One region of the Enterococcus sp. LJL90 genome, then DNA from elsewhere that is predicted to be linked to it. Evidence: a T-box and tRNA genes for the amino acid it is inferred to sense, from the RefSeq annotation. Region 1 holds a T-box; the other regions hold tRNA genes.
The links. The T-box of region 1 lies ahead of argS (arginine--tRNA ligase). A T-box ahead of a tRNA ligase gene usually reads a tRNA of that ligase, here a tRNA-Arg.
Positions count from the first base shown of each region.

Region 2: it encodes a tRNA-Arg, which carries the amino acid that the T-box ahead of argS (arginine--tRNA ligase) is inferred to sense. The anticodon was not compared.
Region 3: it encodes a tRNA-Arg, which carries the amino acid that the T-box ahead of argS (arginine--tRNA ligase) is inferred to sense. The anticodon was not compared.
Region 4: it encodes a tRNA-Arg, which carries the amino acid that the T-box ahead of argS (arginine--tRNA ligase) is inferred to sense. The anticodon was not compared.

Region 1 is NZ_JBXPBQ010000007.1:124,421-131,923, forward strand. It holds gene AC1Z3S_RS14945 (acetaldehyde dehydrogenase (acetylating)) at 1-879, opposite strand, end outside; gene AC1Z3S_RS14950 (2-keto-4-pentenoate hydratase) at 895-1,668, opposite strand; gene AC1Z3S_RS14955 (IclR family transcriptional regulator) at 1,882-2,640, shown strand; gene argS (arginine--tRNA ligase) at 2,747-4,438, opposite strand; T-box leader at 4,514-4,710, opposite strand; gene tsaD (tRNA (adenosine(37)-N6)-threonylcarbamoyltransferase complex transferase subunit TsaD) at 4,772-5,788, opposite strand; gene rimI (ribosomal protein S18-alanine N-acetyltransferase) at 5,767-6,246, opposite strand; gene rimI (ribosomal protein S18-alanine N-acetyltransferase) at 6,261-6,800, opposite strand; gene tsaB (tRNA (adenosine(37)-N6)-threonylcarbamoyltransferase complex dimerization subunit type 1 TsaB) at 6,784-7,500, opposite strand.
Region 2 is NZ_JBXPBQ010000004.1:227,583-235,085, reverse strand. It holds gene gap (type I glyceraldehyde-3-phosphate dehydrogenase) at 1-954, opposite strand, end outside; gene AC1Z3S_RS11250 (sugar-binding transcriptional regulator) at 995-2,032, opposite strand; tRNA gene AC1Z3S_RS11245 (tRNA-Arg) at 2,379-2,450, opposite strand; gene rpoN (RNA polymerase factor sigma-54) at 2,509-3,825, shown strand; gene AC1Z3S_RS11235 (hypothetical protein) at 3,885-4,223, shown strand; gene AC1Z3S_RS11230 (TetR/AcrR family transcriptional regulator) at 4,530-5,093, shown strand; gene rpoE (DNA-directed RNA polymerase subunit delta) at 5,200-5,820, opposite strand; gene AC1Z3S_RS11220 (YwiB family protein) at 5,934-6,368, opposite strand; gene AC1Z3S_RS11215 (lipoate--protein ligase family protein) at 6,585-7,400, shown strand; gene AC1Z3S_RS11210 (HD domain-containing protein) at 7,402-7,503, shown strand, end outside.
Region 3 is NZ_JBXPBQ010000006.1:120,325-127,827, reverse strand. It holds gene AC1Z3S_RS13860 (DUF3188 domain-containing protein) at 1-86, shown strand, start outside; gene AC1Z3S_RS13855 (DUF3284 domain-containing protein) at 65-478, shown strand; gene AC1Z3S_RS13850 (GNAT family N-acetyltransferase) at 745-1,929, shown strand; gene AC1Z3S_RS13845 (hypothetical protein) at 2,157-2,327, opposite strand; gene AC1Z3S_RS13840 (DUF7916 family protein) at 2,461-3,405, opposite strand; tRNA gene AC1Z3S_RS13835 (tRNA-Arg) at 3,498-3,569, shown strand; gene AC1Z3S_RS13830 (DUF2142 domain-containing protein) at 3,794-5,113, shown strand; gene AC1Z3S_RS13825 (aminopeptidase) at 5,163-6,398, opposite strand; gene AC1Z3S_RS13820 (TetR/AcrR family transcriptional regulator) at 6,637-7,206, shown strand.
Region 4 is NZ_JBXPBQ010000006.1:206,349-213,851, forward strand. It holds gene AC1Z3S_RS14255 (ribosomal-processing cysteine protease Prp) at 1-337, opposite strand, end outside; gene rplU (50S ribosomal protein L21) at 362-670, opposite strand; ribosomal protein L21 leader region at 690-764, opposite strand; gene AC1Z3S_RS14265 (hypothetical protein) at 860-1,174, opposite strand; gene AC1Z3S_RS14270 (GNAT family N-acetyltransferase) at 1,221-2,234, opposite strand; gene AC1Z3S_RS14275 (GNAT family N-acetyltransferase) at 2,218-2,766, opposite strand; tRNA gene AC1Z3S_RS14280 (tRNA-Arg) at 3,030-3,103, shown strand; gene AC1Z3S_RS14285 (PH domain-containing protein) at 3,471-3,851, shown strand; gene AC1Z3S_RS14290 (AcpB/EbpR/MafR family transcriptional regulator) at 4,090-5,613, opposite strand; gene AC1Z3S_RS14295 (C40 family peptidase) at 6,372-6,977, opposite strand; gene AC1Z3S_RS14300 (hypothetical protein) at 7,211-7,432, opposite strand; gene AC1Z3S_RS14305 (M56 family metallopeptidase) at 7,438-7,503, opposite strand, start outside.

The DNA of each region.
Region 1 (7,503 bases):
CGCTTCCTCCTGACTACGGTGTTTTGCAATTTCTTCCGCCACTTTGGTCGCCGCCGAAGTCATAATATCTAAGTTACCGGCATAGCTTGGTAGAAAATCGCCAGCGCCTTCAACTTCAATAAAAACAGTAATTTCATTTTTATCAATGATTGGTTCACTCCGCAGATGGTAACCAGGAACATATTGCTGAACTTCAGCCACTTTTTTATCAATGGCTGCTAAAATTTCCGCCGTTTTAGGTTTGCCATCAACCAACACGCGAACAGTGTCCCGCATAAAAATCGGTGGCTCCGCCGGATTTAAAATAATAATTGCCCGACCAGTTTCGGCACTGCCGATTTCTTCGATGGCTTTACTTGTCGTCTCAGTGAACTCATCAATATTTGCCCGCGTACCCGGACCAGCGCTCTTACTGGAAATCGTAGCCACAATCTCGCCATATTCCACCGGTTGCACTTCAGCAATCGCCGCAATAAGCGGCACGGTTGCTTGGCCTCCGCAGGTCACCATATTAATATTTTTTTCTTGAATGTACTCCGCCAAATTTACCGAAGGAATCACAAAGGGACCGACTGCGGCTGGCGTTAAATCCAACATAACTTTGCCTAAGCTTTGGGCGATTTCATTGTTGTGGAGATGAGCAGTAGCAGATGTCGCATCGAATAAAATATCAACTGACTCAGGAGCTTTTTCGGCCCATTCATCAATGCCGCCTGCAAAAGTCTGTAACCCATTTTCACGGGCTTTAATCATTCCCTGCGACTGATCGTCAATACCAATCATCACAGTGGGTTCAATCAGCTCAGATTTTTTTAATTTAAACATTAAATCGCTGCCGATATTTCCCGAGCCGATAATTCCAGCCTTTAATTTTTCCAAAATAGACGCCTCCTTTTAAAAGTAAACTGACACCGTGCCCATTTGATTAAATTTCATTTCAAAATAATCGCCGGGTGCTGCCGGTACCGCTGCTGATAATGCTCCCGAAAGAATGACCTCACCTTTTTCTAAAGCAATATCATAGTCTGCCAATTTATTTGCTAACCAAGCAACTGCATTAATCGGATTGTCCAAACAAGCGGCACCGGTTCCGGTATTAATTAATTCATTGTTTTTATAAAGGGCCATGCCCACTAATCGCAAATCAAAATCATGAATTGAAAACTTGGCCGGGCTCAGTACATATAATCCCGAAGAAGCGTTATCGCCAACGGTATCCGGCAAAGTCAGCCGCCAATCTTTAATGCGACTGTCGACAATTTCGATGGCCGGCGTAATATAATCGGTGGCCGCCACGACTTCATCTGCTGTCACGTTTGGGCCCATCAATCGCTCTTTAAGAACAAAGGCGATTTCTCCTTCAACCCGCGGCTGCAAAACTAACTCCTCAGGAACTTTTTTGCCATCGGAAATTTCCATGGCATCTAATAAATGACCATAATCAGGTTCATTGACTCCTAAAGATTCCTGCATGGCGACAGAAGTTAATCCGATTTTTTTACCGGTAATCTTTTGTCCTTTAGCTAAAGCCCGCCGGATTGTTTCCAATTGCACTCGATAGGCTTGATCCACCGTTAAGCCCGGAACTATTTCTGTTAGTGGCTGCACACCTTTACTTTGGAAGGCCGCTGCCAAAAAATCTGCTAACTTTTCTGCATCAAACTTCATTCCGCTCCTCCTTTATAGTCTTGTTAACCGTCATTTCTCGCTTATCTATGCCCTTATGATACGAAGCTTTGTCAAAATGCAAAAGCCCTGCTTCCCTTTATAAGCAACAAGATTTATTTTTTTGTTTTTTTAGTTTAAAATACTCCTATGGTAAGCGATTACATTTTAAAGAATTTCCTATCGTGTTGCACATAGAGAAACAGGAGGGTTCTGATGACACAAGAACTGCAATCTGTAAAAAATGCATTATTGATTTTAAAATGTTTTACCGTTGAAAAAAGTAAATGGCGGGTGACTGAATTAAGCAAGCAGACTGGCTTATCGAAAAGTGCCGTCAGCCGAACTTTAAACACCTTGGCCAATGAAGGCTTCGTCCGCAAAGCTAAAGATCAACAGTCTTATCTTTTAGGCTTGTCTTTACTAACCTTGGCGGGCGTTGCACTAAGCTCCATTACCATCCAGCAGGAATTGTCACCAATCCTTAGCCAATTAGTCGTCAAAACAAATGAGAGCGGCCACATAGCTGTTTTAGATGACTGGGAGATTATTTATATTTTTAAAGAAGAATCCGCCAGCCACACGAAAATGAAAACTCATCTCGGTCGGCGCAATCCGGCCCACGCAACTAGCTCAGGAAAACTTTTATTAGCCTTTCAAGATCCTTCACCTTTAGATAAATTAAGTGAACGAACCTTGACAGCTTATACGCCCTCAACAATTGTTAATCCTTTACAATTTGCCGAAGAATTGGGAAAAATCCGTCAAGCCGGTTTTGCTTACAGTAAAGACGAGTTAACCGTCGGCGTTTCTTCTTTAGCTGTTCCCGTTAGAGATTATACTGAAACGGTTGTCGCTTCCATTTCTTTAGTCGGAGATTCCCAACGCTTGAATCCACAAAAAGTTCAGCAACTGGTGCCGCTGTTAAAAAAAGCCGCTAAAGATTCCTCGCGACGCATTGGCTTTTGGAATTAACGGATAAAAAAAGCTTAACGCCTAGATTTATGAAGAGCCTCTAACAGTCTAGAAAAAACTGTTAGAGGAGTTCGTATGTCAAAGGCATTAAGCTTTTAAGTTTGTCCTACATTTCCTGCGGTGCATGAACACCTAGCAAGCGTAAATCTTCTTTTAATAAGGTTGTCAGTGCATAAACTAGTGCTAGACGAGCTTCTTTTTCATTGTCATCGACTAAGATTTTAGTTTGGGCGTAGTATTTATTAAAGGCCTGCGCTAATTTAATCGCATGCTTAGCAATCACTGACGGTTCAAAATTGTTAGCCGCCTGTAAAACTGTTTCCGGATATTTTTGTAATAATTTTACGACTTCCCAGCTTTCAGGGTCAGCCAAAGTATATGACTTCTCGGCATCTGCGACAAAGTCAGCCTTCCGTAAAATGCTCATTGCCCGAGCATAGGTGTATTGCACGTAAGGACCGGTTTCCCCTTCAAAGCGGACAACCTCTTCTAAATTAAAATCAAAATTATTTAAGCGATCATTTTTCAAATCGTGGAAAACTACCGCTCCAACCCCAACTTGTTTGGCCACTTCATCCTTGTTGGCGAGGTCAGGATTTTTTTCGGTAATTTGTTCATTGGCAGATGCAATTGCTTCGTTTAAAACTTCTTCTAATAAAACAATTTTACCTTTACGGGTGGATAGTTTCTTACCACCTTGAGTAATTAAACCAAAGGGCACGTGAACCATCTCATCTGACCAATCAAAGCCTAGCTCTTTGAGAACGGCTTTTAATTGTTTAAAGTGATTGCTTTGTTCGTTTCCTACAATATACAACGATTTGGCAAAATCATAGGTCCGTTTACGATAAATAGCCGCCGCTAAATCTCGGGTAATATATAAAGTTGCCCCATCAGATTTACGGATTAAGGCTGGGTTTAAGTCATAGGCAGACAAATCAACAATTTCTGCCCCTTGATTTTCTTTTAATAGATGTTTTTCCTCTAACAGAGTAACAACTTCAGCCATTTTATCATTGTAGAAGGCTTCTCCGTTTAAAGAATCAAAAGAAATTTCCAACATATCGTAAATTTTATTGAATTCTTTTAGCGACTCTTCTCTGAACCATTGCCATAGACGCAACGCTTCTTCGTCGTTTTCTTCTAAGCGTTTAAACCAAGCCCGCGCTTCATCTTCCAAAGCTTTATCTGTTTCAGCTTCTTCGTGGAATTGTACATAAAGACGCAGCAACTCAGTAATCGGTGTCGCCCGCACTGCTTCTTCACTGCCCCATTTTTTATAAGCCACAATCAATTTACCAAATTGCGTGCCCCAGTCCCCCAAATGATTAATCCGAATCGGGTTGTAGCCGATTTTTTTCATGATTAAGGCAATCGAGTTGCCGATAACTGTTGAGCGCAAATGGCCCATTGAGATTGGTTTTGCAATATTGGGCGAAGACATGTCAATCGTGACATTGCCATTTTCCCCAATTGTGCTGTCGCCGAAATGTTCGCCAGCTTCAATCACGGCCTTCAACGTTTTTTCAGTGACTTGGCCTTTATCCATAAAGAAATTTAAATAAGGTCCCACGACTTCAATTTTTTCAAAGGCTTCCCCGTTAATCTGCTCTTTTAAGTCAGCCGCAATTTGCTGCGGCGCTTTGCGAAAAGCCTTGGCTAGAGCAAAGGCTGGAAAGGCCACATCGCCATGGTCAACTGACTTGGGTGTTTCCAATAATTTTTGGACTTCGGCTAATGACAAATGTTCTTTGACAACATCAAAGATGACCTTTGCCACGATTTCTTGATTGTTCATAAAATTTCTCCCCTTAACAAAATAAATAAGTAAATAAAAAACGCCTCTAAGACTGTCAGCCCTAAAACTGACAGAACTAGAGACGAGAATTTCCCGCGGTACCACTCTGATTGCCACAATTGCGGCCAACTTTATGCTGATAACGGTAGCTGCCGTCTGTAAACAGGATCTGACAAGGGCGTTTCACCATTACATTTTTGTTTAGCTCCCACCAAATCTAAACTCGCTGTGAAAATCTGTAATCGCTACTCTTTTGTCGTAACAGACATTTTTTAACTGCCAAAATTATAGCAGACTCCTGCGTAAATTTCTAGAAAAACCACAGGATTCAATTTAAAATGTCAAACTTGGCTTGGCATTCAAAGCCATATTGGCTAGATGCTGCTTTTTAAATTCAATATAACCGGCGGCACCAATCATAGCCGCATTATCACCGCATAAACGCAATGGCGGAATTAACAGTTCAATTTCCGGATAATTTTCAGCCATCATTTCAGTCATGCCTGCTCTTAAAGCTTGGTTGGCAGCAACACCGCCGGCAATAATTAATTGCTTAACAGGATAGCTAGCCAAGGCTTTTTTAGTTTTGCCGACTAAGACATCGACCACACTGGCTTGAAAGCTGGCTGCTAAATCTTCAGGAACTAACATTTCTTCCCGTTGTTGCGCATTATGAACTAAATTAATAAAAGCGCTCTTTAAACCGCTAAAACTAAAATCTAAATTATCTTCTTGTAGCATTGCCCGTGGAAAATGATAAGTATCTTTTCCTTGATGAGCCAATTCATCCAAAGCTTTTCCGCTGGGATAAGGCAGGTCTAAAATGCGGCCGACTTTATCATAGGCTTCACCAGCTGCATCATCACGAGTCTCGCCGATGATTTCATAAGAACCATCTTCAACCATATAAACTAATTCGGTATGCCCGCCGCTGACTAATAAAGCTAAAAGCGGGAACTTTAACGGCTGCACATATTTTGCCGCATAGATATGTCCTGCCATATGATTGACAGGAATTAACGGCAAATCATATGCCCAAGCAAAAGCTTTAGCCGCTGATACGCCAATTAACAAGGCTCCCACCAAACCGGGGCCATAAGTTACGGCGACTGCTGATAAATCTTGTGGTTCAATTTCTGCCTCCGCCAACGCATCATCAATGCACAAAGTAATCTGTTCCACATGATGACGACTGGCAACTTCTGGCACGACGCCGCCAAAACGACGATGACTTTTTATTTGCGATGCGACAATGTTGGCTAAAATTTTTTCGCCGTTTTCGACAACAGCGACGCTGGTTTCATCACAGCTGCTTTCAATCGCCAAAATTAAGCTCTTAACTTCTGACATTTTTCAATGCGCACCTTTCCTGACATCACAATTCCATCTTCCTGAGGGTTTTGATAATAGTGTTTCCGTTTGCCCACAGCAACAAATTTGTTTTTCTTATATAATTTCTGGGCGGCTTCATTGGAGGCCCGCACTTCTAAATAGACATGCTCGACGCCTTTACTGCCTACTTGATCCATCAGCTCACAAATTAAGCGATTGCCGACACCCTGATGCTTTTCTGCTTGATTGACGACCAGATTAGTAATCTCCGCTTCATCAACGACCCAATGATAACCAAGAAAACCTAAAATCAAATCGTCCTCCACAAAAATTACGTACTCACTGTGACCTAAACTTAAATCAGCTAGAAATTCATTTTCCTGCCACGGCGCTCCAAATTGATAGCTGGCTTCTGCCATTTGCCATAACTTAGGAGCTAATTTTTCTGCCGGCAGAAAATGTTTGTTGACTAACACTGCCAATCCCTCACTTAAAGATATTTCACCATGTCCAGTGCATCTTCAGCACTGTCATCATAGTAATTGTATTTAACTTTTCTTGATACAAACCCTTTGCGACGATACAACCGCTGAGCGCTGAGATTGCTAACTCTAACTTCCAAACTCATACTCTCACATTGCCACATTATAGCAAATTTTTCGACTTCGTCAATCAGCCATGAGCCCAAGCCGCTACTTTGCAAAGCTGGCTTGACTGCAACGTTAGTAATATGGCAATCACCGCTGGCCACCCGACAACCGACAAAGCCTAATAGCTGGCTGTCTAAAAATAAACCTAAATACAGTTTACTCTTGCTTTGGCGTAGCTCATGGATATAAGTCCCCCGTGTCCAGGGATGCTCATTAAAATAAACTTCCCCCTCCAAGGCAAAAACTTGATCCACATCTAAAACCTCAAGCTGACGAGCTAAATAAAGTTCCCCATGTATGGTTACCTGCTGCTGAGGGTAAGTAAGTGGCTCTCGTTTGGAAAAAAAGAGTTGAAGAAATTCTTTAAATTTTTTCAACATAACTTTCCCCGTTCTCATGATGGGTTTTCAACCAGTTTTCTTCGGCCTCTACCCGTTTCAAATAATCGGGTAAAAAGCCGTGGATATCTGTTACTGGCTCCCCCGCGGCTGCCAAGGCGGCAGCTACGGTTCCTCTTGGCAAATCCCATTCTGCAATGGGATTTATAGTCCACAAGGGATTGCCCTGAAGCATGTCTAAAAATTTTTCGGTATCGATTCCAACAAAATAAACCTCCTGCTCTGGTGGAATTTTTTCTAAAAGTTCCGCTAAAGCAATGTGTTGGTCAGCTAAAACTTCAATTAATTCTCCCTGCTGCCATTGATAGATTCCCGCATAGACATTTTCCCGACGAGCATCAAATAGCGGTACTAGCCAACCCTTCACATTGTGGCAGTTGGCGGCAATTATTTTTAAGCTGGAGATGCCAACTAATTCTTTTTTTAAGGTATAAGCTAACGTTTTGGCAATTGTGACACCAATTCTTAATCCTGTATATGAGCCAGGCCCTTGCGCCACACCAATCCGGTCAATCTCTGCGGGTTTCAAACCGACCGCAGCTGTCAATTCTTCAATTGCAGGCATTAAAGTCAGGCTGTGATTTTTTTTGACTGCTGTTTGAGTTTCTCCCAAAATTTTCCCGTCTTGAATCAGCCCAACTGCTAAGGGCTGATTGGCTGTATCAATCCCTAAAGTAATCATAAA
Region 2 (7,503 bases), on a different contig from region 1:
TGACATTTCGTTATCGTACCAAGCAACAGTTTTCACCAATTGTTTGTCGCCAACAGTCATCACACGAGTTTGAGTTGCGTCAAATAATGAACCAAAAGTCATACCAACGATATCAGAAGAAACGATTTCGTCAGTGTTGTAACCATAAGATTCGTTTGCAGCATGAGCCATTGCTTCGTTAACAGAATCAACAGTAACAGGTTTGTCTAAAACAGTTACTAATTCAGTTAATGAACCAGTTGGAACAGGCACACGTTGAGCAGCTCCATCTAATTTACCGTTTAATTCAGGAATTACCAAGCCGATTGCTTTAGCCGCACCAGTTGAGTTAGGCACGATGTTTGCTGCAGCAGCACGGGCACGACGGAAGTCACCTTTAGGATGAGGTCCATCTAAAGTCATTTGGTCGCCAGTGTAAGCGTGGATAGTTGTCATCAAGCCTTCAACAACACCAAATTCGTCGTTTAATACTTTAGCCATAGGAGCTAAACAGTTAGTAGTACAAGAAGCACCAGAGATAACTGTTTCTTTACCAGTTAATGTTTCATGGTTTACGTTGTAAACGATTGTTGGCACGTCATTTCCACCAGGAGCAGAGATTACAACACGTTTAGCGCCAGCAGTTAAATGTTTTTCAGCAGCAGCTTTTGAAGTGAAGAAACCAGTACATTCTAAAACGATATCAACGCCTAGTTCACCCCAAGGTAATTCTTCAGGATTGCGGTTAGCAAGAACTTTAACTTCTTTGCCGTTTACGTTGAAAGAACCTTCATGAACTTCAACAGTTCCGTTGAAACGTCCTTGAGTAGTATCATATTTTAACAAGTGAGCTAACATTTTAGCGTCTGTTAAATCATTGATTGCTACTACTTCGATTCCTGCTACATCTTGGATACGACGGAATGCTAAGCGTCCAATACGTCCAAATCCATTAATACCTACTTTAACTGTCATTTAAGATTTCCTCCTTATGAAAATCACAAATTAATTTATTTTAAAGGGAGAACCCTTTTAAAATCTCGTTTGCCGCAGCTTCATCCGTGATGAGCCACGTTTGTTGTGGAGCATTTTCTAAATAGGCACGAATCGCCTTGCCTTTTGATTTTCCGCCAGCGATGGCATAAATCAAAGGAACTTTTTCTAAATCCCGCAGCTGAATACCGACTCGGGGAACTTTGTAAACCACTTCGCCATTTTCATTGAAAAAATAACCGAAGGATTCTGCAACCGCATGTTTTTGACGCAGCATCACTAATTCTGCTTCACTCATCTTGCGGCGGGCTGCCATGTGCAACGCACGACCAATACTGTGAATCACGCAATTGGCTTGGCTGATTAATCCCAGTACACCATGAATTGATGGTTCTTGCAACAATGATTCATAGGTTTGCCGACTCAACTGCTCCGGCACATAAAGTGCACGGTGTTCGCCGCCAGAATTTGCTGCCATCACAGCACTGACAGAGTTGGCTTGAACCGACAATGCTTCGCCGATACCACCTCTAGCCGGTACAAAAATATTGTGTCGCTGACTGGTTTCCAAGTTTTTCAAATGTTGGGCAACTTTTGCCATCGTCGTACCACCCATGACTGCGATAATATTTTCGCCTATGGGTAAGTTAACATTTAATACATCCGACAAAGCAGAACCAAATTCCGAAATAATTTCTTCATGGAGATCACTATCTCCTTCAAGAATTAGACAACGTTCAATTGAAAATTGCTTGGCGATTTGCTGCTCTAGCTGATCCATGCCCTTCAAGTTGTTCATCAACTTTTCCAGCTGGCGAAAAACTTTTTGACCTTTTTTGGTTAAGGACATGCCGCTTTTCGAACTGTGGATTAACTCAAGCTCTTTTAATTCATCGGTCTCGGTACGCAATACCCGCTCTGTCATTCCTAAATTATCGGCGAGACTTCGCCGGCCAATCGGTTGTTGCCAGTAGATAGCTCTCAGGACTTGCACGCGTTCTTGTAGAAGTTTAATCATTTCCGGAGCCACTGCTTCAATCAATTTCAAATCATCAAGCATTGTTTTCTCCTTAGTAGGACAATTTTTGTCCATAGTAGACCAAAAACGACCCATAGACCTCAAAAAAATTCGGATGGGAAAAATTTTAAACTTTTTCTTCCTCATTCCTACAAAAATTATTCTACCAGTTTGCCTCAAAAAAAACAACCGAAAGCCTATGTTTTTTTGTGAAAGAGTTGTAAAGTTTTTATGAAGCGAATTGTCAGAAAATTGCGAACTGTTTTATGGGAAATAATTCGCTAAAATTTTTTATGCAGCTGTTTCCTAACTACTTCTAAATACAAAAAAGAACCCGCAGAAAAGATTGACTTTTCTGCGGATTCAAGACAAAATGAATTTAGCTTTACGCGCCCTGAGGGAATCGAACCCCCGTCTCAAGAACCGGAATCTTACGTGATATCCACTACACTAAGGGCGCGGCACGAGTTATAGTTTATCCGACTTAGCAAAAAAAAACAAGAGGAAATTTTAAAAATATGAAATTTGAACAAAATTTTTCACAACAACAGCGGCAAACCCAAAAGCTGGCAATGACTCAGCAGCTTCAGCAATCCTTGCAGGTCCTGCAATTTAATACTGAAGAACTGGTAGATTACTTGGATAATATGGCCTTAGAAAATCCTTTGATTGAAGTGATCGAGCCAAGCTTTGTGGCAGATTATGGCCGCGGTTCTGGTGCCAGTCAAGCAGGCTTAGACATTATTAATCTGGTGTCCCAAGACCGGATTTCTCTTTTTGAATATTTGATTCAGCAAATCCATTTAAATTATCGGGATACGTTTTTACGAAGTCTTGTTTTATATTTAGTAGAATATATTGATTTGAATGGCTATTTGAAAATTTCTTTGGAAGAAGCTGCGGAACAAACCGGTGCCGGTGCTATTGAGCTTTTGGATGCATTGACCTTGATTCAGCAATTAGAACCCGCTGGTGTGGGGGCCCGTGATTTGCAGGAGTGCCTGATGCTGCAGACAGAGCGGGATGACTATGCCCCAGCCCTAGCTTATATTATTTTAGAGGAAAATTTTGAAGACTTGGTTGCCCGGCGCTGGGAAAAAATCGCCAAAAAATTTGCGATTGAATTGAAGGATATTCAACAAATTTTTGACTATCTGCAAACCTTGACCCCTTCTCCCGGCAGTGGCTTTAGCCAAGAAACCGAACAATATGTCGTGCCTGATTTATCCGTCAAAGTTGTTGAAGGCCAAATTAAAATCAGTTCCAACCGCAAAGGTCAACCAGAAATAAAATTTCAGGAAAAATATTTTTTACGGATGCAGGCTAAAGCGGATGATGAAACGCTGGCCTATTTAAAAGGCAAGCAACAGGAATACCAAACGATGAAAAAAATGATGCAACAGCGGGGAGATACTATTTTACGGGTCGGTACCGTCATTGCCCAAGTTCAACAGCAATTCTTTTTAGATGACAGGCGTCCTTTGCGACCATTAACGATGAAGGAAGTCGCTGAAGAACTTGAGATTCACGAATCAACCGTTAGTCGCTCAGTTAATGGCAAATATCTAGAGACCGATTTTGGCATTTTTGAATTAAAAAATTTCTTTACCAATCGGATTAATGAAGCCGGCAGCGATGACCAAAGTGCAGACAGTGCCAAGCAGGCCATTGCCCAATTAGTCGCTGAAGAAAATAAGCAAAAACCTTTATCGGATCAAAAAATTGTTGATTTATTAAAGGAAAAAGAGATTCAAATTTCCCGCCGAACAGTCACTAAATATCGGGAAGCATTAGGCATTCAAAGCTCCTCCAAGCGCAAAAGATTTGATGCCTAAAAGATATTGCCGGACTGTTACCACGTATTTTTTAAATAATTTCAATTTTAAGGAGTTCTATGACTATCTTCTTTGCAATCTGTATCGGTCTATCCATCGGCGTCATCGTTGGTTTTTTCAGCGGCGTGATTACCCGGAAACAAAAAAGTAAAGCACAAAAGACCAATAAACTCTTAAGCTTAATGCCACAACTAAAAAAAGCCAATCCCTATATCATTATGGCTGCTTTTCTACTTTTAGGCATTGGTCTTATTTGGACTGTTTATTACCTCGTTTTAGGCATTCTAGATCCAGCGCAAACCGGTTATGCCACGAATGTTTCCCAGCTAATTGTTTCAGTTCTAACTGTCTTCTCAATTATTGTCGCCTTCATTCAATTTCTGACCGAGAAAAAATAAACTGGTATCACTTGATGAACCCAACTTTTTTCTAAACTCTTTCATTAACTATTAGTTTATTTTCAGACAGCTGGTCTGGCCTTCATTTTGAAGTGACTGCCAAAAGTTAGCTTTTTGGTTCGACTTTTGACAGTCGCTTTATGCAATTGAAGTCCAGTAGCTGTCTTTTTTTAGATAATGGACAGCTTGTAAATTATTTTGTAAGCTAAGTTCAAGCTTAGCATGTTTTTACTGAGTTAGTAGCTATCAAAATGCTGGCAACAATACAATCAAATTTATTATCGAGAAATGAAGGAAAGTGATTTTTTGACAGAGAATAAACAAGACCTGCGCTTTTATCGCACTAAACGCAATATCTTAAATGGTATGATAGCTTTATTAGAAAGAAAAAGCTTTGAAAAAATAACTGTGAAAGATATTTGTCAGGAAGCCGAAATCAGCCGCAGTGCCTTTTACTTACATTATGTTGATAAATATCAAATGATTGAGGCGTATCAAAAAGAATTGATTTCACAGATTAATCAAGCCACACTTCTTAAAGAAAATCTTAGCGTCAAACAGATAATTACTGAACTATTAACCTTCTTTACCGCTGAAGGCAAATTGCTGGCTTTGCTGATTTCTGATCGGGGTTCAATCGAAATTCAAAATCACATCAAAGAAGCAATTACCGCCAATATGGTAGAAAATTTGCTGCCCCGCATTCAGAATATTCAGCTGCAATCTCCCCTTGAACAAAAATATTTTACTGCCTATCTCAGCAGTGCGCAATTCGGTGTTTTTCAGGCTTGGATTAACGGCGGTCAGCTAGAATCACCTGCTGAAATGGCAGCCATCATCGCACAAATTAATAAATTCGACATTCGCTAAAAAATGTAAAAAAAACTGCTCCAAAAGTTTTAACAGAGAATAACTGAAACCAAAATTAGTTTCCATTACTCAGCTGTTTTTACTATTGGAACAGTTTTTTTACTGGCTATTCTTCTTCAGAAAACTCTTCGTCTTCATCCTCATCATCAAAGTCGTCGTCATCATCATCGTCTACGATGGTTAAGTCTTCTTCAATGCTGCCCGGCAATTCTTCTTCATCATCGCCATTATCGTCAGCGCCGATTTCCTTCAAGTCAGAATTGTATGCTGCGATTTCTTCATCGTCATCATCATCGTCATCATCAAAGTCTTCATCGTCTTCATCAGCTAAATCAGTATCTTCAGGGTCATCGTCGTTGTAATCGATGGCGTCTTCATCATCTGTGATAAAGGCGTTAACCTTTTTGCGTTTTTTACGACGAGGCGTTTCTTCATCTTCATCAATGGCTGGCGAAACTTCTTCATCAATCGAGTCAATCGCATACCATGAACGCAGCGCCCAACGGTTATCCCCTAAAGAGATAAAGCTACCGTCGATGTTTAAATCTGTATAAAATTGAGCTAAGGAGTCGCGAATTTCTAAATCTGATTTACCAAGATAATTTTGAATCTCGTTTACTAAATCAGAAAAATCCATTACGTCAGCATTAGCCTCTAAGATTGCGTGAGCCACTTCAATCATTGACAACTCATTTTTATTTAATCCTTCAAATACACTTAATTCCAAAGGGTACACGTCCTTTCGCAGTCTATCCTTTATCATACAAAATACTGCCTTAAAATGCAATATTTAGTTCGTCAAAAGGCCAATTAATTTTATTTTGAAATTCACTCCATACATCAAGCCGTAAATTTCAAAATAAACTGATACTCACCGATTTGTTCTCCCATTGAAAATAAATCATAATCAACTGAAACTTCACCAGAAACTGGCCGGTCTCTTAAGCTAAAATGCAGATTTTTGGCGTAGGTCGTCAATAAAAACATGCCGTAAATCGTCCGATAGCTAGTTTCTAATTTTTCCTGATAGCCAAAGCGCAGTCGTGTACGAACATCGCCGTTGCGGGATAATTGAACTTTACCGTCGGGATAAACTTTCACGGTCACCGGCACCTCTCGGCCATCCTCCTGTGCTTCTTTATAACGAATATAAAAGGTTGTGCCGATTTGAACGATTTGACCGGGGATTTCAAAGTTGAATTCTTCAACTTGACCTTGTTGTTTAATTTTTGTCTGTACGATAATTGATACAGGAATACTTTGTGTTAAATCCATAATTCTGATGCTCCTTTATTCAACTTACTTATCTAGTCTATTTTCGATAGAAAGTCAGTATTTGTCAATCATTTGCGATTATTTTGCTGGAATCCTCGCCTTTTTATAAAAAAACCGAAACAGAATGTAAAAAATCATGATTTTCAGCGATTCCATTTTGACAATCTGCCCACTTCATGTGAAAATCGAGTTATTAAAAGGAGTCGAATAACCTTTATGAAAAATATGATTGTCTTGGATCAAGCTATTTTAGCGCCGACTGCGGCCTTTGAACCTTTTGCTTTAACGGATACTTTAACGGAATTTGCCGGCGAAAATCAACAAGCATTTTTACATTTTTGGCAACTGCCAAATTGTTTTATTTTAGGCATGAAAGATACCCGAGTGACAGACTTAGCTGCCGGTATCGATGTGATTCAGGCTGCCGATTATCAGCCAATCGTTCGCAATGCTGGGGGCTTAGGTGTGATTGCTGATGCGGGCATTTTAAATGTCTCGCTCATTATACCAAAGGCTGATTTATCGATTGATGGCGGCTATGAATTGATGACCGCCCTTGTTAAAACGGCCTTCCCCACAAAAAAAGAAATTATCGCCAAAGAAATTGCTGATTCATATTGTCCGGGAAAGTTTGATCTCAGCATAGAAGATTTAAAATTTGCCGGCATTGCCCAGCGGCGGATTAAAAATGGCATTGCTGTGATGATGTACCTCAGTGTCACTGGCAATCAACTAGCCCGTGGCGAAATGGTCAAAGAATTTTATCAGGCGAGTCTCAAAGAGCGCTTTGGTCTTGAAGGCTATCCGGCGGTGCGCCCCGCCAGTATGGAAAATTTACCAGTCTTACTCGGGGAAAACTTGACAGTGCTAGCTTGCAAGGAACGCTTTTTAAGTGCTGCTGAAAAAATGTTCTCTACTGAAGTTGCCTTTCAACAAGCGGATAAATTTTTAGCTGAGACCGATAATCTCGAGCGTTTTCAAGAAAAAATTACCAGTATGCAGCAACGAAATTTACTCTTAAAGGAGCTTTAAGATGACCCAATACAAAGATCAGCTGCTGCCGATGGAAAAAGTCTTCCGCGACCCAGTCCATAATTATATTCATGTGCAGCATCAAGTGATTTTAGATTTAATT
Region 3 (7,503 bases), on a different contig from region 1:
TTGCCGGGGTCTGCGTGTTTATGAAAGGACGAAAAAACGACTTAAAAAGAGAGAAGGATAATCAATGGAAGTCAAAAGAAAGCTAAAGATTCCTGCCAGCTTCTTCTATGAAAAAATTGTTGATTCAGTTGTCTACGATGTGCACAGTGCTACAGGGAAAACGATGAATGCCAAGCAATTAAATGGCTTTGAATATGTAAAAGATTTTTCCGCTAGCAAACGGGCGAAAATAAAAATTGAAGAATTGGAAGAAAATCACATCTATCAATTTAAAACGACAACTACCCGTAATGAGTTTGTAGTTCGCTATGAAATTAACCCGATTGATCAAGAAAACTGTGAAGTCACATTTACTGAATCAATGAAATCCTTCGGGCTGATTCAACAGCTAAATGATATGGCAACTGGACTAATTCTGGGCTTTTTCAAAAAGCGCCGTTTCAAAGAGATGCTCACTATGATTGAGCAGTCATATTAATACTTATCAATTAAAGAGACTATAACATTAGTAAATACAGATTAAATTTATCGAGCCCTACTTGCTAAAAGGCAATAGGGAGGCAAGCATGAGCGCTTACTTGACCCCAGAAGTAAGCAGCGCTAGCTATTTATTCGAAAATATCTGTTTAGAAGCTATCGTTATAGGCTCTTTTTTGTGGTATGGAATCTTCTTATTGTGCTTTATGTTAGAATAAAAGGGAATTTAATTACTGAAGTAGCAGAAAAATTTTTATGAGGTGACTTATGGAGACTACAGGTTTGATTGAAAATCGTAACCGGGAAATGTTTGAGTTGGGGAAATATGCGTTTCGTTCAACAGATACACCGGAAGTTCGGCAGCGTTTTGATTGCCTGGTTGAGCATTCGTGGAATTATGGGCATTTGGTCGATAATGTTTTGGCCAGTCAATTGCAAGCGACGCCTTTTGATGTTTGGATTGGCCCTAAATTGTTCAAAATGGCCGGTATCGGTACGGTGTCCTCTTATCCTGAATATCGTGGTCAGGGGGGCATTAACAAGTTGATGGAAAAAATGCTAAATGACTTGAATCAAGCGGGAGTGGCTTTAACTTATTTAGCGCCATTTTCCTATCCATTTTATCGTCGGTATGGTTATGAGTATTTGTTTGAAAAAACAATTTACGATATTGCCGGTTCAGATTGGCCGAAAGCAAATAATCAATTGGGCACAGTGAAGCGACTAAGTTTTCGAGAGGCTCAGGCTGATATCAAAAATGTTTATGAAGCAGTTATGGCAAATCAAGTGGGCCCAGTAAAAAGAGCAGACTGGTGGTATCAATATAAATTTGAGATGCACCATCATAGTCAATATGCGGTCTATTTTAATGAAGAGGGCCTAGCTAAAGGCTATCTGGCTTATCGTTTTGATGAAGGTCAGTTCACGATTATTGAATGGGAATATTTGACGGCAGCGGCTTTTTGGAGCTTGGCGAATTATTGCGGCAGCCATAGCGATTCCTTTGGAAAATTTCATTATGAAACTGGCAGAAGCGCGAGTAATTTGAATTATCTCTTTGCTAAGCCAGCGTTGGAGATTTCTGTTCGACCAGAAATGATGGGCCGAATCGTCAATGCAGCTAATTTCTTAGAGGAATATCCTTTTTTAGCGGCAGCAACGAACTTGAATTTTATTTTGGAGCTGACTGAAGATCGCTACGCCCCTTGGAATACCGGGAAATATCAAATCACAATTTCTGCTAATGGGGACTGCCAGATTGTTTCTGACAATCTGCAGGCTGAACTCAGCACTTTGACCTGTGATATTCAAGGTCTGACGCAATTGATGCTAGGTTTTCGTTCTGGTGAGGAGCTAAAATTTTTCGAGAAAATTCAAGCTCCCGAAGATTTATTAGCGGATTTAGGTCAACGGATTTTGCCGAAAAAACCAATTTTGGAGGATTATTTTTAAGCAGCGTTCTCTTATAGTAGGGATTAGTTTTTATGCTTTAAAAAAAATTAGCATTTACTAGATGTAAAAATAAAATCTAAAAGAGCTATTACAAAATAGGAAAATCACTGGGGATATTCTATTTTTTCTTTTGTTTATAAATTTCTGAGAAAATCAAAAACGTCGACTGTTGTTGAGGCAAATCGACGTTTTTTGTTTGGAATTATTTAGTTTTAAAAGAAAGCAAATTACTCAAAAAGCCGAGCAGATTTGGTTAATTTATAACGAATTTTGGTTTTGGGACGTTGATTTTCAGGATCTTCGTGGAAATTTTTGAGAGCGGCCTTGATAACTAACTCGCGACTGACTTTTGACTGATGGAAACGTTTAGCGTAGATTTCTTCTGACGTTTTTTTCATCTTCGATCACTCCTAATTTCAGTTACCTCACTCGTGATGAAGGAGCAAGACTGTTCAAAATTTTTTGGTCCTTGCAATTATGATAGCAACTGAAGAGTCAGATTAAAAGTTTTTTGCCTATTCTTAAAGAATTTTAACGATTTACTGAACGGCCGATGCGATTAATTGTATGGCGCAATCCGCGGATAGCAATCGACATTTCATAAATATTTTCTGGTAAAGTCATTCCGCCAAAACCGGCATCCCCGATGTGTTGGATATCGACGCCACAAGTTTTATTGACAATCGCCATCTGACGAATGGTTTCCGGACGTGCACTTTCTTGACTAGTTCCGATTGCTGTCATCGTTAACAAGTCGTAGCTTTTCGCAATTTCAACAGCTTCAATTAAATGTTTTTCCGTGAAACCTTGAATTGTTCCGACAGCCGGCAGTAATAAAATATCTGCGCCAGCTTTTGCGTAAGCTTCAACAGCTTCGGGTGTCACAACAGGTTCACTTGAGCCAGCTGAATGCATTTTACCAGCAATAATTAAGCCACTGAAATGTTGTTTAGCAACTTTAACAGCATCCGCAATCGCTGCATTGGTCACACCAGTTCCAGGATTTCCAGTAAAACAAATGAAATCAACGCCCATTTCCTCCGCTTTTTGGATTGTTTCTGGTGAGCTAGTTCGACCAGAGCTAATTGAAATTCGTTCGCTTAGCATGTCATCAGAAAAAGCAATTGGTTCTAAATTTATCCCAATTGGTCGGCCCGTTAATTTTTTCAAAGTAGGAATCGGATTTTCAACTTCCGCTTCTGGATTCATCAATTGTGCAAAAGAACCTTCTACAGTAGTGCCAGGCATTCCAAAAACAATCGGACGGAAACAATCAAAGGCGTTTAGCAAAATTAAATCGGCTCCATAAGCGCTAACCACTTCTGCATTAGTAATATCGCCGGCTGCTGGTGAAGCCAGGACCACATTTTCCACCGCAATTGTCCGGCCTTCACTAGCTTTAATTGATTGTTTCAACTCAGCTGCTGTCATGTTAGCGATTTCGCTAGAAAATGCGCTAATTAATCTTTTTACCATTTTAAAACCTCCAAAATTTTAATTACTATATCATTATAACCTTAAAAGCGTTTGACATAAACATTTTGCAAAGATAAAATAGTAAAGTATTTGTCCCCTTAGTTAAATGGATATAACAAGTCCCTCCTAAGGATTAGTTGCTGGTTCGATTCCGGCAGGGGACGTCAATCAAAGAGACTGTGGCATAAGTCAAAATAGATTTGATTTTCCGAAACTTAAGCAACAAACGCTGTCTATATTAGTTAATGTGGGCCTATAATGTTATGGAGAGCCGAAACATATAAGCTTTCTCATCATTATACTTGGTTATAGTAAAAGCAAGCTGGTTCGGATAGCTAATCTATAAAAGCTTTTATGTTGTAGTCTTTTCTTATTTTTGAGGGATGGTGTGAGTGTGGGAGTAAATCAAAGAAAACCGGCGATAACTTTTTTTGTGATAATGTTAATTTTTGGTATCCTGTCGATTTTTGTGACTTTTCCATTATCTAACGGAGATGAAGGATTTCATCTTAGCGCTGTCTACAATATGTTTAGTGCCAATCATCCTGAAGCGATGTCAGAAGAAGCTCTTAGGGAAATTGAAATGGTGGCGACCTCGCTACCGAAAAATATCGATTTGGGTCAGCTATTTAGTCAAAAAATCACGGCAATCAGTGCTGATGGTGTAGCGTTGAATATTTTAACGGACAGTAATTTAATTAGTCGAATTGATATTGCCCATCTGCCGGCTGCGCTAGGCGCGTTAATCGGCCGTTTTATCTATCCAAGTATTGGTTGGATCTTGGTCTTTTCTCGGCTGACAAATCTACTGTTCTTTTTAATTAGTTTTTATTTTATCATCAAAGCCAGCAAGGTAGGCCAATGGTCTTTGATCATGCTTTTTACAGTTCCTTTTATTCAAAAATTGGCTAGTCCCAGCTATGATGTTTTTTGTTATGTTGTAGTGTCATTTTTTATTATGATGATCTTCAACTTACAACAAAAACAAAAGTTTGCAGAGTATACCAAGAGAGAGTGGCTTGGCTTAACAACTTCGCTGATTTTATTGTTCTTTTTAAAAAATAATTATCTTTTTGCTTTACCGCTGCTTTTAGCGCTACCAAGTCTCCATCAGCCAGTTCTTAATTGGTTCAAAAAGTTAAAAAAGCACCGGCGCAGCTTATTAGTCATTTCTGGGGCTTTATTGATTGGGATATTTCTGATAGTTTTACATTGGCAAATTAATTTAGTGGAATTGGCTAAGGTTTTTTTCACAAATTATTTAAATGTTGAAACTATGGGGAGGAGAGCCAGACAGCTTTGGCAGGTGACACCATTAATTTTACCTAATTTATTGAATATACTATGGCTACTTTGCCTATTTTTAGTATTATTGACAGAGAAAAAAAGGCGCTGGTTTGGAGCTAGCCAAACTATTTCTATTGGTGTTTTTCTATTGAATTGGATTGGGATTTTCGCAGGGTTCTATTTAATTTTAAACAGGCAGCCGTTTGATGACTTATCTGGTCGTTATATAAGCCCTTTTCTGATTCTAGTTCTTCCGCTGTTGCAAAACTTCGGGACCAAATATGAGCTGCAACTGCCCGAAAAAGTGGTTAAACGCATTAGTTTAACCAGTACAGTTATTATTTTAGTACTGTATTTGATTATTTGTTACTACCGTGGTTTTGTGTGGGGAGTAACGCCAACTTGGACAAATTTAGGATAAAAAATTAGCAGCTTCCTGATTCTCATACATCAGGAAGCTGCCTTTTTATTTACGCCCAATCACCATTTCTGAAAACAGGGACGCGGGTGCCATCGGCTTTGATGCCGTCGATGTTCATCTGTGAGGAGCCAATCATGAAGTCGACGTGGGTGTGGCTGCGGTTTAAACCGGCAGCGATTAATTCTTCTTCGGACATTTCGGTGCCGCCTTCGATACTGAAGGCATAGGCTGAACCTAATGCTAAATGATTTGAGGCATTTTCATCGAATAGAGTATTGTAAAAAGTAATGCCAGATTGGGAAATTGGTGAAGGGTCAGGCACTAAAGCGACTTCGCCTAAATGTTTGGCGCCTTCGTCAATTGCCAATAATTTTGCTAAAACTTCTTGTCCTTGTTCGGCTGAAAAATCAACCACTTTGCCATCTTTAAAGGTAAATTTCATACCTAAAAGGGTAGTCCCAGCATAGCTTAATGGCTTAGTGCTGGAAACAACGCCATCAACGCGATTTGCATCAGGAGCGGTAAAGACTTCTTCAGTTGGCATATTGGCCATAAATTTTTCGCCGCGGGCATTGAAACTGCCAGCGCCTTCCCAAAGATGATTTTTTGGCAAACCAACAATCAAATCAGTCCCCGGAGCAGTATAATGCAGCGCAGTAAATTGTTCTTTATTTAACTCAGCAGCTTTTGAGGCTAATTTGGCATCGTGATCCTTCCAAGCTTGAACAGGATCCGCTTGGTCGATGCGGGTCGTTTTAAAAATTTCTGACCATAAGGCTTCAACTTGTTCTTTTGATGAGTTTAAATCTGGAAAGACTTTGGCTGCCCATTCTTTACCGGCAGCCGCCACAACGGTCCAGCTGACTTTATTGGCTTGGGTTGCTTTTCTGAGGTTCGCCATGGCTTTACCGGCAGCTGCTTGGTAAGTAGCCACACGGTCAGCGTCGACACCGGCCAATGAATCAGGGTTTGCTGAAACAATGCTGATGCGGCTAGCACCTTTGGCCACCCAATCATCTGAACGGTCAACGACATATTGTGGAATATTTTCCAGACGGTCACTGTCAGCATTGGCTAAAAATTCTTTTTGGATAAAATCATCGTTCCATTGGACAATGACTTCAGCGGCTCCTAATTTGTAGGCATGTTCGGTAATCAAACGGACTAATGGTGCTTGGTCGACACTGGCTTGCACCACAATTGTATGTCCTTTTTCAACGTTTACACCAACCTCGGTAATCAGTTGAGCATATTTTTTTAATTCTGTTTGAAATTCACTTGACATCAGGAAATCCCCCTTATTTTTAATTACATGAAATATGATAGCATTTGCAAATCCTAAAAACAATTATTACCACTGGAAACATTTGTTTTGATAACTTATTGAAGGTTTAATTAAATTACATGGTCATAATTGAAAGCTTATCTAAAAAGAGTTTTGCACTTTAAATAAAACGTGGTAAAATGTAAATATAACAGAGATTGAAAACGTTGTTACCGACGCCAGACAGGGAGGAATCATCATGGCCCGCAAGAAAACAATAACAAAAGAACAAATTTTAAAAGCTGCATACGAAGTTGTCGCAACCGAAGGATTCTCACGTTTTACCGCCAGGAATATTGCTGCTAAGATGGGTTGTTCGACCCAACCAATCTATTTGGAATTTAAAAATATGAACGACCTGAAGGAAGCATTATTGGACCAGCTCTATGCTTATTTGGCGGATGAAGTTTTTATGGTGGAACACACTCGTCAGCCACTGATTGATTTAGCGCTGAATTACATCCATTTTGCTGAACGGGAAAAACAACTTTACCGGGCGCTTTACTTGGAGGAATCAGGTTTTGGCAATAAAATGCAGGAATTTTCTAATAATCTTTTTGCTGAGCTGGCTTCAAAGGATCCCAGCTATGAAAATCTTTCTCCAGAGCAGATTCAGTCTCTAAATATGGGCTGTTGGGTGGTTGCTACCGGAATTGCCTCGTTGATGTCTTCGGCGATTATCAAACCGACTGATGAGCAGATTATCAGCCTCATGCAACTGACAATTGATAATATCTTAAAAGATGATGTGCGGATTGATTTAGATTAGGTATAGTTTGAAATAATTTTTGACTTCATTTTGAGTAGTGATTTGACCTTTAACTGGATGGATTTTGACCAAAATAAGATACTGTCATTATGGACACAATTCCAAATGAAGAATAATTTTCTTTATCAATTATCTTTTAAACAGATGTATCAACAGTACTGAATGACAAATATTTGTTATTTCAGTGCTGTTTTTTTTTAATAATCCCAGTCTATCTGGAAACTTGAAAATAACCAATCCAATCGCTTTTGGTAAGTGATTGCCATGAGAATTCGTATTTTTGATGAATGATTTATA
Region 4 (7,503 bases), on a different contig from region 1:
GATTGGTTGTAATAATTTCGACAAAATCTGGATACTCAGCTTCAGTTGCCTGAAGACCTAAGAGCAGATTTTCCAATAAAATCTGAGCAATATTTCTTTGTTCAGCCGTAATATTCTCCACCATTTCGACATGAAGGTAACCACCTTCTGTATCGTTGGTTTCGATTTTCGGCGCAAATCCAGCCAAAGCATCAATACCATTGACTCCACTGATTGCCAGTGCAGATACTGCAGAACAAACGATATCACTACCGTAAGGACCCGCCTCTGCATGACCAGTTAAAGTAAAAGCTTGAATCCGACCAGAATCACTCCGCATAAAAGTACCCTTGATCATTTACTGGGCCTTCCTTCATCGCTATTAAGCGTTGATTGCGTTGATAACAACTTTTGTGTAAGGTTGACGATGACCTTGTTTGCGGTGAGAATGTTTTTTAGGTTTGTATTTGAAAGTTACGACTTTCTTTTGTTTGCCGTGTTTTTCAACAGTTCCTTCAACAGTTGCACCAGCTACAGTTGGCGCACCAACTTTAGTAGTGTCACCACCGACCAAAATCACTTCATCAAAAACAACTTTTTCGCCAGCTTCAACAGCTAACTTTTCTACGTAGATGGCTTGACCAACTTCAACTTTCAATTGTTTGCCACCAGTTTTAATAATTGCGTACATGCTTAACAGCACCTCCTTAAATTAGACTTAGACTCGCCATCCCAAGTGACAATTGCTTGTGCTTAAGACTTGTTCTGAGCGGTTGTAGCTGTGGAGACCACAATTACAACAGTACAATAGTATCAAAAAAAGAATTCAGCGTCAATGAAAATATATGAAAACTTTTCTAAAAGAAGCGACGGCTCTTTTTTAATGTTTAGCAACAATTCTTTTGACAACATCTGCTAAGTCCCGCATAAAAAAAGCGGAATTTTTTTCAAAGGCCCTTACAAAGGAACCCTCTGGCAACGTCAGCTGGTCAAGAGGCTGCCCTAAAACATCTTTGATAATGATACTCTCATCTAGCTGGCCCCAGTCAACAGACCAGTAGTGGCCTTCTAAGTCACCATCAAACATCGTTTGAACTTCCTCTAATAAAAATTTTAAAATGGCACTCCGGCGACTGGCATCCCCTAAATGTTCTGTGTTCCAAGTTTGCCATTGCTGAATTTCTGTTTCGTACATTTTAAATCCCCCTAATCGCTGTATTATCCCACGATTGTTTGAAAAACTAAAGGGTAAGGTCTAGCTGCATCGTAACAAATGGATAGTGATCACCATTGGTTGCTTGTAAATACTCGCCGGTTTTGACAAAACCGACATTTTGATACAACTTCTGGGCCCGTGTATTAAATTCAGCAACAGCTAAGTTGATCCGCTTCACTGCATAATTTTCCTGAATAAAAGCCAAAATCAACTGAAAAAATTCTTTTCCGAAGCCTTGACCAGTTAAAGCAGGCCTCATGCCCAAACCGAAAATAATTTCATCAGAATTTTCTGCTGGTTCCAAAACAAAATAACCAAACAATTCTCCTGCCTTGATTACTTGATAATAGCTGTCTCCCCGCTGTTTAGCATCCATCATCTCCTCATAATCTTCAGGATCAGCGCTTAAATCATAAAAAGCATAATCTGCTGGATAGTGCCATTGATTGGCAATCATTTCTGCATTGGCTTGCGTCAGCGAGCTAATTTTAAAATCAGCCCTTTCATATAGTATATGCAGATCCTCCCAATGGGATTTTGTCATAAAATACTCATTGGAGCTGAAAGTTTTTTGCAAGCTAGGGGAACTATAACTGCCGGCTTGTTCAAATTGAAAGCCGAGACCCTCTATTAAGTTTTGCGAGGCCTGATTTTCTGTAAAACAACAGGCATAAACTTTTGTTACCTGTTGTGAAAAAACTTCTGTTAAAACTAGGGCTACCACAGACTTCATAATCCCCCGCCGTTGAAAATCCGGGTGTAAAACAAAACCTAGTTCTTTTATTTGTGGATCATGATCTTCAGAGTCATCATGCACTGTAATATGGCCAATCACCTGCAAGGTTTGCTTTTCTTCAATCGCATAAGTTTGCTGATTGTTCAACAAATTTTGCAGCATCGCTTCTGCTTCAGCCAAAGAGCCAGCATGTCGCCAGCCAGCCGCCTCTCCTAAACCCGGAATTTTTGTATAAGCATAAAAATCAGCTAAATCTGTTTCTTGAAAAGGTCGTAATTTAACTTGACTAGTTTCCATTTTCATAAGTTGCCTCCTGAATAGTTTGCAAATATTTTTCTCGTGTCATCACATAATCAAACATCTTAAATGTCTGCTGTAAAGTTGGTGAAGTGTAGCTACTGGTTCCAGAAAAAGTAAAGCCTAGTTTATTAATTAAAGCCTTGGAAGCCTCATTATCTTCAAAATAGCCAGCATAAATTTTCTCAATTCCTTGAGTGAATAAATCCGCCAAAACAACCGTCACAGCTTCAAAAATAATTCCCCGCCGCCGATAATCCGGATGCAATACAAAACCCAATTCTTTTTCCTTAGAATCATTGACCGCCGACTCATCATGGATTGTTAAATGTCCAATAACCCTACCCGTTTTTTTATCCTCAAGGGCATAGGCAAAAGGATTATTGATCAAGCTTGGCAAATCTTCTGCCGCCTCAGCCAAATTTTCTAAATGGCGCCAACCCGCAGCCTCTCCCAAGCCTGGTATTCTCGCATACTGATAGAAATCTTCTAAATCCGTTTCTTGAAACCGCCGCAACAAAACTTGTTGTGTCTCCATACTCCTTCACCTCATACCATTCTACATCTAGTGTACTAAATTTTTATAAAAATAGTGGCTTTTTTCAGAAAACATTTTCCTTTTATTGAAAATGAAAAAATTTAGTTAGCTTAATGCTAAATATTTTCCGATAAAATCATTCATTGACGACAATGTTATTTTGTTGAAAATAAATGTTGAAACACTGCTGCAGTTCTGGTAAAATCATTGATGTTGCTAAAGTAAAAGCAGCTCACAATTGAAACGCCTTTACTTCTGCTGATGTCATAGTAGCTCAGCCGGATAGAGCATCCGCCTTCTAAGCGGACGGTCGGGGGTTCGAATCCCTCCTGTGACGTAATTAGAAAACACAAGAAACATCATAAAAGTCTCTAAAACCTTTTTTGTTAAGGGTTTTAGAGACTTTTTTGTTTGTTTTTAATTACTGGAAATATCCTCGAATGCAAAACATTTTGCATTGATTTTGCATTAACTCATACTTTACTATTTATAAAAATAAAAAAATTTTTATAAGAAACGTATTTAAAGTTAGATCAGCTACGAGAAGAAATAAATCATAGAAAATCCCCTTACCTAAACTTGGTTGACCTTTAAGAGCTGTAGCTGTGTTTGCCTGAGATAACCAAACTCACAAAATACAATTGCCATCCCCACACCGCCACCTTATAATGAAAGAGAAAAGAAAATCAGAAAGCGGGTGCTTTATGGGATTATTTGATGGTTTAATGGGCAATGCCACCCAACATGGCAATGAAGCAGTTCAAAAGGAGCTGCAGGATGTCTTGATTCCTCAAGAAAAAGTTGATTTGGCCTTCAAGTTAGTGCGGGATTTAATAGTTTTCACTGATAAACGTTTGATTATCGTGGATAAACAAGGGATGACGGGTAAAAAAGTTGAGTATAAATCGATTCCCTATAAATCAATTTCACGTTTTTCAGTTGAAACTAGTGGCCATTTTGACTTGGACGCAGAGCTGAAGATTTGGATTTCTAGTGCTGAAGCCCCTTCTGAAAGTGTCCAATTCCGTAAAGATAAAAATATTGTCGAAATTCAACAGGCCCTTGCAGCTGCCGTGTTGGCTTAAACAATCTACAAAGTCATCTGTAAAAATTCAAAGCCGTGCAAGTTCGCTGATTAGCGACGAGTTGCACGGCTAATTTTTTTATTAAGCCTCTTATGTTACCCTTCAAAAAATCTAACCTTCACAATTGTTATGTCAAAGTCTCTCCTCATTAAGAAATCACACACAATGGTTGATTTGCGTTGTCGCTTAATTTTACGACACGCTCTACTCTAAAAAACAAGCCTCGCAATGCTTCTTTTCAAGCAGTCGGCTGAATATTATACCAATCATGTTTACCGGTTTTAGGTATATGCCGCCGCTTCTCCACTTCAAAACTGAGGGTTGAAATATTTTGCATAGTCGGAATGTCCCGCACCACAATTAACCTATCCTTCGGAACATTCGGCATAAGATAATTTGCCACAAATAAATCGCAATCCGGCAGCTCATTTTTTGCTGAATCATTTTCCTTCGAAGTATAAAATTCGTTATTTAAAGGAATGATTGTAATCTTAGTATTAAAAATTTGCCAAAAATATTCTGTTAAAGCGTGAATATGGGCGGGACCCAAGTTGCTGCAAATCCCCACTTTGATTGCTTGACGATTGCGCTGTAGCATTTCTGGCAACCCCTCCCAAAGAATCATTATTTTGCATAAAAAATCGTCGTAGTAAAAAGACAAATCTGGTATGTGATATTTTTTCCCAATCGCTAAAACAAGCGCTGCCAATAGTTCTGAAAATTCCTGAAAATTTATTTCAACTGTTGGTCGAGAAAAATTATTTCGCTGATAAAATATGTAACGGGGATAAGGATAAGTTTTATGTTTTAAATAAGTCGTGATAAACAACTCTTTAAGGCGTTGATAACTACCATCATCGATACTCAATTGTCCCCTTTGCACTAACTCTGAAATAAAATCATCTGCCGCAAACTGGACGCGTTCTTTTTCAGCTGGATTATCCCAGCTAATTTCCTGCCAAAAAACAGTCAGCAGGATGTCCTTCTTAATTGCAGGCAATTCAGCTGCAGAAATTTTTTCCGATTTCTGCTCAAGTTGCTTCAAACAATATTCCAATAGCTGATTAGCTTGAAAATTTTGCAACTGTTTCAAATTTTTTTTAGAGTCAATCAGCTTGCCCTGCTGAATACGAATTAAGGCAACACAAGCAGTAAAGCAGCCTTCATACAGCTCAACATTGTTAAGATTTAACTTGAATTCTTTGTTAAACAGCTTCAAGACTTTAGAAATTTTTTGCTGGTCAAAGGGAAACGGCCATTCCCGAAAACCATAGGCCTCTAAGAAATAATTTTGGAAGAATAAACGTAGCTGCGCTTCATTACTTCCCTTTAATTTAAAAGGATTTTTTTCTAAAATGATTCCAAAATCCCGCAATTTTCGGCTTAGTCGAACTCCCATTCGATATAAACTAGAATTGCTGATGAAAAGACGATCCTCCCAATATTTAGAATTTTCCCCTGGTTCAAAAAAAATCCCTTGTAGCAACTGAAACTCCAGAGATTTTTTTAAAATATCCCCGTAAATAGTTTGAACTGTCTGATTTCCATTTTCCACCACTCGCAAACCCGTTTTGCTATTTAGATCAATCACCAGCACATCTGGCCAGTTTTCTTGAAAATAATCCAAATCGCTGATAATCGTCTTGTTGGAAGTATTGAGCTGGCGAGATAAAGCATCCAAGCTGACCCGCTGATAGGTGGTGAATAATAAATTTAATAAGGAGATGCGACGGTTCATGGTGGTGTTCAAAACTGCTTTCATAGCTAGGCTTCCTTTCTGATTCCTGCATTCGTAAAAAAATTTCAAATACTTAAAAGGAAACAAATAATTCTTTTAGCAAATTTCTAAATATTTATCCATTTAAAATCGACATTCAGGTAATTATAAGTATAATTTAAGCACTTATAAAAACCCGCTATTTTATTTACGAATGACTTCACTTTTATTCTTTTTATGGAGAATAAAATAGAAGAAATCTTCTGTCAATCTTGACTAAAACAGCAATCAAAATTCTTGAAAAAACTATCATTATGTGAATTTTTTCTTTTTTTGAACTCGTATAAGCACTCACTATTTTTAAAAAAATTCAGATATGGGAGCCTTTTTATTGCTCTAGAAACTTTATAACAATTTATATTATTTATAGGTAGTATTTAGAAAGCCTACTTTTTAATATTTTTTTATCTCAGAAATAAAAAAAGACAACATCGGTCAATTTTCTCTTTTCCGTTAACATTATTGATTGACCCGGCCATCTTTTATTTCCTCAATTGGACTATTTCCACAAAAATTGTTATTTAAAATTGAAGATTAGCTTTTAGAATGATTCCCATCGGTTTTATACACTAAAAAGATTTTGATTAAAAAAAACGCTAAGAAGATTTTCTTCCCTTTTTTAGGAAAAAACTTCTTAGCGGTTTTTATAATTTTTTGGATTTGACCATAAAAAACATGGTATTGAGCTAATCTCTTCGCGGCAAAATAATTTTAAAGCCTTGGGATAATTTTTTTCACAAATTCTACTCGAAATTCTCTCCATGATTATTAAACAGTCTTTTGGAAAATTTCGGTTGAAACTCTTCTAAAGACTCCACAGTGACAACTTGTTTTTTTAGTTGAGCATAAATCACTAACTCCTTGCCAATATAAATGCCTACCCGCAAATCCTTTTCTTTGGTATCGCAAAAAAGCAAATCACCGGGTTGTATAGCGGTTAACGGGATAATCCATCCGCATTTTTTTAGCTGCTTCATTTCTTGCGGCAATTGTATTCCTAAAGACGTGGCGAAAAGATATTTCATCAGCCCGCTGCTATCAAACTCTTTGGGACCACTTGTACCTCTATTATACGGCTTGCCCAGTTGTTGGCCGGCTGTTGCAATTAGCAGCTTTTGTTCAGCTGTCGCTGCTGACAAAATGCAGTCATTTATGCTGGCTGACTTCACTGAACTGACTTGTGGTTGTTCCAAGTTGTATCTAAACCTCTCTGATACTTCTTGTGTCAGCTTTTTATTCACAACTCGTTTAGTGTAGTCTTGAGAAAGCATGATTAATTTTGGATGTCCTGAAACTGAATCAGCTAAAAAAACGCTCATGCTTTTAGCTAAATTCCTTCGCCTTTTCATTTCAATCCCCACCTTTTGTTAAATTGTCATCGTTAACTAACTCGTTCGATATTTTTTTATTTTAGATATTATTAAATATTTTATCATTGAATTAGTTTTTCGGCAAAGTCAATTTTTATGAAGGTGGGAATTTTCTTGCTTGCGGGTAGAAAAGAAGATATAGAAAAAGACATCCACTAGTTTTGATGTGGATGTCTGAACATTATAATGTCGAATAAATTGAAATCAAAAATTTACACTCTTACCCACTCGCCTAACCACTTTAAAGTAGAATGATTAAATTGACGTTTATGCAAAATGCCGTTAATAAGTTTATATCTCCATTCAATAATTGGTTTGAAGGTGGATATTTGAGAATTATCTATGACAGATTCTGATGCTACGCCAACACTTGGTCCAACAATTAAGGTACTAAAAAGAATGGAAGCAACTAGTAAAACTTTCATTTTTTTCATTGGTGTCACCTCGTTTCATCTATAATGGGTAAATCTTTAACTAATGGTTGTTCCAAATCGGTAGCCTCACC